4 regions of the Tissierella sp. genome follow, and region 4 is predicted to be linked to each of the others. Evidence: a T-box and tRNA genes for the amino acid it is inferred to sense, from the RefSeq annotation. Region 4 holds a T-box; the other regions hold tRNA genes.

Region 1 (2,214 bases), on a different contig from region 4:
TCATTTTCAATTTCTTCTCTATTTTTGAAGTCTTGTTCTAGCTTTTCTCTAATGCTTGCTTTATATTCCTCTAGAGTGTCAAATTCAGATACATCTTTTGCAAATTCATCATCCAATTCTGGTAACTCTTTCTCTTTTATTTCATGAATAGTTACTTTGAATGTAGCTTCTTTAGCTTGTAGGCTTTCTTCATGATATTCTTCTGGGAAAGTTACAACTACATTAACTTCTTCATTTTTATTTTTACCCACTAGTTGCTCTTCAAAACCTGGAATAAATCTATTTGATCCAATTTCCAATGTTTGACCTTCAGCTGTTCCACCATCAAACTGTGCTCCATCAACATATCCAGCATAGTCAATAGTAAGTATATCACCTGTTTTTACGGCTCTATCTCCAGCATCAATTATTCTTCCATTCATATCTTGTGCTGATTTTAATTCATTTTCAACAAGTTCATCAGTTACGATATACTCTGCTTTTTCAATTTCTACATCTTTGTATTCACCTAATACTACTTCTGGCTTTACAGTTACAGAAACCTTAATTATAATTGGTTTATCTTTTTCAATTTCTTCAATATCAACTTCTGGTGAATCTACTGGCTCAAGATTTAATTCTTCTATTGCTTTGTCATAAGCTTCTGGTAATAGTACATTTATTGCGTCTTCATAGAAAACCTCTTGTCCATAGTTCATTTCAATTATTTTTCTTGGAACTTTACCTTTTCTAAAACCTGGTATGTTAAATCTAGCTCTATTTTTTAGATATGCTTTTTGTAATGCTCCCTCAAAATTACCCTCTGCTATTTCAATGGTAAAATTAACTGTATTGTTTTCTTTGTTCCCTAATACTGCCTTCATCTACATTTTCCTCCTTAAACGATATATTCATCCATTTTTAACTTACTCATTATATCATAAAATTATAACATAACAAATAATATTATCCAACATAATAAATTAAAAAAACATAGTAAAAAAACCAATGGTACAAATCCACTGGTTCTAATATGGTGCGGGAAAGAGGACTTGAACCCCCACGTCAATGACACTAGATCCTAAGTCTAGCGCGTCTGCCAATTCCGCCACTCCCGCATATATGATGTAAAATCACCTACCATATAATTATAACACGATATTTGTACTTGTCAATATTTTTTTATATTTTTTAATAGATTCTATATGCTTGCTTTATATCTATTTAAAACACTAATATTATACCTCCGTCACTAGCATAGCCACTACTAAGTCCAGCTGTCTTAACTAAAATGATATCCTTGAATTTATATCTGCTTTGGATTTCTCTTTTTAGTTCTTCAGCCCTTTCTAAGGCATTTGTATGGGAAATAGCTAATACTTTTTCTTCAAATTTCGCTCCGGTTTCTCCCATTATTTCAACTAGTCTTCTAAAGGCTTTCTTTGTTCCCCTTGCATTTTCAACAAGTTTTATTTCTCCATTCTCAGTAGAGCCCATAATAGGTTTTAAATTTAAAACATTAGCGATCAACCCTTTTGCCTTGGATATCCTACCATTTTTAATTAAATTATCCAAAGACTCTAATATAAAATAAGTTGTACAAGATTTTATATAATCTTCTACTTTTTCCACAATCTCTAGATTACCTAGTTTTTTGTCTATTAGCTCTTGTATCTTTATTGCAATTAAAGTTTCTCCAATACTTGCTGACTTAGAGTCAAATACATGTATGAATTTTTCCGGATGTTCATTCTTAACTATATCCTTTGCCAATATGGCTGAATTGTAAGTGCCACTTAATTGACTAGATATTGTAATTGCAAAAATATCATCTGCTTTCTTGTACTCATCTACAAAATCGCCTGGAGAAGGACATGATGTTCTAATTGGATTTGGACTATCCTTCATAGCATTTATTAATTCCATTGTATCAAGGTTTTCATCGTCGATAAATGTTCTATCCTCTACATCTATCTTAAAAGGCACTAAGCTAATATTTAACTTTTCTTTTAGTTCCTCGTTTAGATCACAGCTACTATCAGCTACAATTTTATAACTCATACTATCACCTCATCTATAATTTAGTTTAACAATTGATTCCAATTCTATCTTCAATAAACTTTGCCAAATCAGAAGCTATCTTTTCTATGTCATCACCTTTTTTTGCTTCAATCATTACTCGAACTAAAGGCTCTGTCCCTGAAGGTCTAATGACAACCCTACCTTCACCATGAA
Region 2 (2,214 bases), 160 kb from region 4:
CTCTAATATAATATGAGAATTACTGTTAAAATGTTACTAAGTAGGGGTGTAGAAATACAAGAGTTGCTCTAATTTGAGGATGGATTAAGTCATCTAGGATAGAAACAATTATGATAACAAAGAATTGTATTAAAGCATTATTTTTATGTCGCATAACAAGTAAAGTATGTAATATCATGATATTTATACTTAAATGAAGAAAGTGATTAAGTTGTGCAATAAATGTAAGTGCAGTAAATGTAGTAATCTCAAACAGTACTCTGATGACTTAATAATATTGATTGCACTTTTAAATTATATGAATCATTTTTCCTCGGCGGCAGAAATAAGAAAACAGAATGTCGATATGCAGGGCGAGTATTTTAACTCATATGTATGTGAATGCCTTGCAGATTACTATGCCCGAATGAGAAATAAATTTCCGTTTAATCCAATATCATCAGAAGTAAAGGATTATCTTCCCAATAAGAGAGGCGCAAAGGTGTTTTTTGATGCACTACAGCAACCATTATTGAAGTTCACGAATGGATGTTGCAAATGTTTTGTTCTTTCAATTGGATTTAGCAGAGAAGGTATTCCATTGGCTACCATTGCAGAACCTGAAAGGACTTACTGTTATAGGTTGCTTAATGATTTAAGTGAGTGGGCAATGCCTGTAGTAGGACTGGCGAATATGGGAACAAATCTGTTTCCGGCAGAAGTTGTTTTTACAGAACATAATGATAAATTTTATGCTGATGTTTTATAACAAATTCCAATTTATCTAGTTAAGGATAAGCATAAAATAAATGAGTTTAGACACAACATTTATTAATAGCGCAGCTGACCATATTGTGTATTCCATGGTGAGATTTTAAACTATAACATCATAAAAAAAGAAGTTTAAGCGTAAAAGCTTAAACTTCTTTTTGTCTTGGTGCCGCTGGCCGGGGTCGAACCGGCACGGTATCACTACCACAGGATTTTGAGTCCAGCACGTCTGCCAATTCCATCACAGCGGCTAAAATGATTACAAGAAATATAATAGCATATAAAACTTAATAAATCAAGATTTTTCTTTTTCATTTTGTTTACTCATATTGTATTTTGAGGTATACTAGAAGATATGAAGCTTTGAATAGGAGTGAGGAAATGGATAAGAAAAAACTGATGATTATAGATGGTAGTTCTCTAATATATAGAGCCTTTTATGCTTTACCCTTGTTATCAAACAAGGATGGCATATATACCAATGGAGTATATGGATTTTTGACTATGTTATACAAGGTAAAGGAAGAACAAAAACCAGACTATATCTGTGTAGCCTTTGATAAAAAAGGGCCTACATTTAGACATGAAGAGTACGATAAATATAAGGGCAATAGACAAGCAACACCTTCAGAATTAGTACAGCAATTTCCAATTATAAGAGAAATACTTGACGCTATGAATATTAAATATTTAGAGCTATCTGGTTTTGAAGCTGATGATATTGCAGGAACTTTAGCAAAAATGGGGGAAGAAAATCTAATTGATGTTATATTGGTCACTGGAGATAAGGATTATCTTCAATTGGCGACTGATAGTACTAAAGTATTTATTACTAAAAAAGGAATTACTGAATTAGAAGTATTTGATAGGAATATAATTATTGATAAGTATGAAATTACACCTGATCAGCTAATTGATTTAAAAGGATTAATGGGAGACCAATCCGATAATATACCAGGAGTGCCAGGAATTGGAGAAAAGACAGGATTAAAGTTGTTAAAAGAATATGGTACAATTGAAAATATATATGAAAATATAGATAATATTAGCGGTAAAAAATTAAAGGAAAATTTAGTTGAAAATAAACATCTTGCCTTTATGAGTAGAAAACTTGGTGAAATCATGACAAGAGTACCTTTAGATTTAGGTATTGAAGATTTAAAAGTAAAGGAACCTAATTTAGACCCTTTGATAAAAATCTACTCAAACCTAGAATTTAATAGTTTGCTTGGAAAGATAAGCGATGGATATTCAGTTGAAGAAGAACTCCATGCTCCCTTAGAATTCAATATAATTAATCAATCAGATTATAGTGAATTAGTAAACAATCTAAAAAAAGCAGGAAAGTTTGCATTCAAATGTATAGTAGATGATGGTAATTATGTTGAGGATAAGATAATTGCTATAGGTATGAAAACTGAGGATTCTATAACAAATATTATTTGCTTAGATAAGCATGAAGAA
Region 3 (2,214 bases), 160 kb from region 4:
TCCATAATAGAAAAACTTTACTTAGGTCATGGAACTCAAATTGATGTCCCAGTTCATCCCGATTCTTGGTTGTTATCAGAGAAAGCTAATACCTATGGCTATAATTTAGAACTGGCAAAGAAAGAATTGAATAACATAGGATGGAAAGATACAAATGATGACGGCATATTAGAGGACGAAAACGGTGAGGCAATATCTTTTAATTTGCTAACAAACACATATAATCCTATGAGGCTTAGAACTGCAGAGCTAATCCAAGAGGATTTAATAGAAATTGGAATTAATATAAATATTAGTACTGGAAAGAACTTAGACAAAGAAGCAACTAAGGAAGATATTGAACAACAATGGATTGAAGTAAATGAGCTTCTTTCTACAGGAGACTATGATATAGCTCTCCTTGGATGGCAGTTATCTGCTATTCCAGACTTATCATTTGCTTTTCATAGTTCGCAAATTCCATATAATACGAACTTCATAAAATATTCCAGTGAAAATATGGATCAATTATTAGAAGCTGCTTTTTTAAGTGGATCTAGAGAAAACAAAATTAATGCATATGATGATTTACAAGCTTATATTGTTAATGAACTTCCATATATTAGCTTGTTTTATAAAAATAAGGCACTATTAATGGATACAAAAATAGTTGGTGATATTGATCCTGCTTTCTTTAATCCCTATAGAGGAATAGAGAAATGTTATATACCTAAGGATTTACAATAAATATTAATTGAAAAAACTATAAAAGTGTAGTAGAATAATGTAGGTAAATTGAAAGCAGGAGTGGCGGAACGGCAGACGCGCTATCTTGAGGGGGTAGTAAGCAAAGCTTGTGAGGGTTCAAATCCCTTCTCCTGCACCAAAAATACAATAGTGATAATTAAATATAAAAGATAAGATAATACTAGCTAATGGCTAGTATTATCTGCTTAAGTAGATTATACATACTGATATTAAGGAAGGATTTTAGTTAATGATTCTTTGTTAGATTTAGAATCGTAGGAGCAAATAATTAAATATGAAATTTTCTTAATAAAATTTAAATATGAAAATCGAGTAAATTTGACAATTGTTAAACAATACTAAATTTATTTTGAATAATGGTATTAATCGTTAAAGAAATTTATTGTTAATAAAGGACATTGATATAATAACTGTAAATATGTCCTTTTATTATATCTAGATTACTGTATTTTTGAAAATAAAAGATATTTTAAGTAAATACATTTTTGTGATTTTTAGAAAAATAATAATTTAGAGAGTAGATTACATTAAAAATTAACAATGATTGTAAAAGAATTGACAGTCTTTTACATCTATGAAATGTGTACAATTCAAGGGCTTAATGTTATAATATAAATTAGTATTTTAAGCTAGGGGAAATATAGCTTAATTTTTTAATGTTTATTATAAAAATATTAATAAAGAGGTGGAAAGAATGAAACTTGAAAATCTCACTTTTAAGGGTGGGGTACATGTACCACACAGCAAGGAATTGACAGAAAAAAAGTCCCTGATTTATGCAAATGAGCCAAGTGTAGTATATATACCATTGCATCAACATACTGGAGCACCATGTGAAGCTTTAGTTAATGTAGGGGATAGGGTAAAAATTGGACAAAAAATTGCAGAGTCTTCAGCTTTTGTCTCAGCACCAATTCATTCCAGCGTGGCTGGTATTGTAAAAAGCATCACAAATATAACAACACCTACTGGAATGAACTCAGCATGTATTGTTATAGAGTCAGATGGTACAAAAGAAGTCCATGAGTCAGTTAAACCTAAAGAATCTTTGGACAAGCTTTCATCTAAAGAAATAATTTCAATTATTAAGGAGGCTGGAATTACTGGGATGGGGGGAGCTGGATTTCCCACTCATGTAAAACTATCACCACCGCCTGAGAAAAAAATTGATACCATTATCTTAAATGGAGCAGAATGTGAACCATTTTTAACTGCAGATCATAGGTTAATGCTGGAAATGCCAGAAAAGGTAGTATTTGGTCTAAGAGCTATTATGAAAGCATTAAATGTAGAAAAAGGGTTCATTGGAGTCGAAAACAACAAAATGGACGCAGTACATGCATTAAAGTCAGTGATTAGAGAAGATGATAAAATAGAAATAGTAACCTTAAAAGCAAAATATCCACAAGGGGATGAAAAAAGAATTATCAATGCAATAACAGGGAGAAAAGTTCCTTCTGGCGGATT
Region 4 (2,214 bases):
ATGCTAAAAAAGGAGAAGTAATAGATAATAGAAAAGAATTATTAGGAAAAACAGAAAAACAAGAATATAATGACATACAAAATAGCTTTGCTAAAAATCAAATAATCAAATTACAAGATTATATTATTTTATTCGAAGGTGAAGAATTCCAACCCAAACAAGAAATAATACAGAAAGAGTTTCTAAAATTACTTGTACAAACCAAAGATATATATTATATACCTGAAGACGAAAACTATATGTATGAAAGATTTATTAGAGACGGCATACTAAAAGAAGAAGAAAAAGATATGGAAGCAAAACTAACAAGAGAAGAAGCCGTAAAATATATAGTTAGAGTTTTTGGGCAGGAACCCCTAGATAATTTAGGTGATATATATAAGGTAGAATATAAGGACGCAGATAAAATATCAACTAATTTAAAGGGACATATAGCAATAGCTAAAGGATTAGGGTTTATAAGTGGTGAAGGAAACTTTAGACCAAAGGATAATTTAACAAGAGAAGAAGCAGTAGTTTTAATATACAATATATTAAATAGAGACAATTAAAATTTTGAGATAGAAGTAATTACAAATATTTTAAAATAGTCTTGATTTTATATGTTTTGTTGGATATAATAGATTTTAAATTAATAAATACTATGAATGGAAGTATTAGGTTGGATATCTTTTGTAGAGAGCTGTCGGTTGGTGAAAGACAGTATTGATGAAGACTGAACTCGTCCTTGAGTAACTAAGGTGAATCTAGTAGTCTTAGTCGGTTTAATGCCGTTATATTTTGAGTGGATAGCAATATCAACAAGAGTGGTACCGCGGAACTAACCTTTCGTCTCTATTAGAGACGAAAGGTTTTATTTATTTTTGGGCAAGAAACTTAATGTAGGGGCGACCTTTGATCGTCAGAAAATAAGGAGGAATGAATATGAGAGAATATAAGCCAAATGAAATCGAAAAGAAATGGCATAGTATCTGGGAAGAAAGACAGCCATTTAAGGCATCAAACAGTAGTGACAAACCGAAGTTTTATGCATTAGTAGAGTTCCCATATCCATCAGGGGAAGGACTACATGTAGGGCATCCTAGGCCTTATACTGCACTTGATATTGTATCTAGAAAGAGAAGACTGGAAGGATATAATGTTTTATTCCCAATGGGATGGGATGCATTTGGATTACCAACAGAGAATTATGCAATAAAACACAAGATTCATCCAGCAATAGTTACAGAGAAAAATGTAGCTAGGTTTAAAGCACAATTGCAATCCATAGGATTTTCCTTTGATTGGTCAAGAGAAGTAAATACTACAGATCCACATTACTATAAATGGACTCAATGGATATTCTTGAAATTATTTGAAAAGGGATTAGCATATAAGCAAGAGATGCCTATAAACTGGTGTCCATCTTGCAAAGTTGGTCTAGCAAATGAGGAAGTTATTCAAGGTACTTGTGAAAGATGTAGTGGAGAGGTAGTTAGAAAGGTTAAGAATCAGTGGATGTTGAAGATAACTGAGTATGCAGATAGATTAATTGAAGACTTAGACAAGGTAGATTATATTGATAGGGTAAAGGCTCAACAAACCAATTGGATAGGTAAATCTGAAGGTGCAGAAGTAGACTTTCAAATAGCTGGAAAAGAGGATAAGTTGAGAGTATTTACAACTAGACCTGATACATTATTCGGATCAACCTATATGGTTATAGCAGCTGAACATCCTTTAATAGAAAAATATAAAGATGCTATAGAGAACCTAGAAGAAATTAAGGAGTATCAAAACGAAGTAAGCAAAAAATCAGATTTTGAAAGAACTGAATTATCAAAGGATAAAACAGGAGTTGAAATAAAAGGTATAAAAGCTATAAATCCTGCTTCAGGAAAAGAAGTTCCTATTTGGATATCTGACTATGTACTAATGACTTACGGTACTGGTGCAATTATGGCAGTACCAGGACACGATACTCGTGATTGGGAATTTGCAAAGAAATTTAATCTTCCTATTGTAGAAGTAATAAAAGGTGGAGATATAGAAAAAGAAGCCTATACAGACACTGCAGAAGGGATAGTTGTAAATTCTGATTTTATTAATGGAATGGAAGTAAAAGAAGCAAAAGACCATATGATCAAATGGTTAGAAGAAAAGGAACTTGGTACTAAAAAGGTTAACTTCAAACTTAGGGACTGGGTATTCTCTAGACAAAGATATTGGGGAGAA

Evidence for each region. A T-box is a leader RNA that pairs with one kind of tRNA and senses whether it is charged. The one in region 4 lies ahead of leuS (leucine--tRNA ligase), so its partner is inferred to be a tRNA-Leu.
Region 1: it has a tRNA-Leu gene. The T-box ahead of leuS (leucine--tRNA ligase) is inferred to sense a tRNA for this amino acid. The anticodon was not compared.
Region 2: it has a tRNA-Leu gene. The T-box ahead of leuS (leucine--tRNA ligase) is inferred to sense a tRNA for this amino acid. The anticodon was not compared.
Region 3: it has a tRNA-Leu gene. The T-box ahead of leuS (leucine--tRNA ligase) is inferred to sense a tRNA for this amino acid. The anticodon was not compared.

Annotation. Positions count from the first base shown of each region.
Region 1 is NZ_JAVKTS010000007.1:85,648-87,861, reverse strand. It holds gene tig (trigger factor) at 1-863, opposite strand, end outside; tRNA gene RIN63_RS14195 (tRNA-Leu) at 1,014-1,097, opposite strand; gene RIN63_RS14190 (DegV family protein) at 1,204-2,040, opposite strand; gene glmM (phosphoglucosamine mutase) at 2,066-2,214, opposite strand, start outside.
Region 2 is NZ_JAVKTS010000004.1:36,329-38,542, forward strand. It holds gene RIN63_RS10710 (hypothetical protein) at 407-748, shown strand; tRNA gene RIN63_RS10715 (tRNA-Leu) at 915-1,001, opposite strand; gene polA (DNA polymerase I) at 1,132-2,214, shown strand, end outside.
Region 3 is NZ_JAVKTS010000004.1:42,428-44,641, forward strand. It holds gene RIN63_RS10735 (peptide ABC transporter substrate-binding protein) at 1-726, shown strand, start outside; tRNA gene RIN63_RS10740 (tRNA-Leu) at 781-865, shown strand; gene rsxC (electron transport complex subunit RsxC) at 1,442-2,214, shown strand, end outside.
Region 4 is NZ_JAVKTS010000004.1:200,084-202,297, forward strand. It holds gene RIN63_RS11575 (S-layer homology domain-containing protein) at 1-551, shown strand, start outside; T-box leader at 635-839, shown strand; gene leuS (leucine--tRNA ligase) at 925-2,214, shown strand, end outside.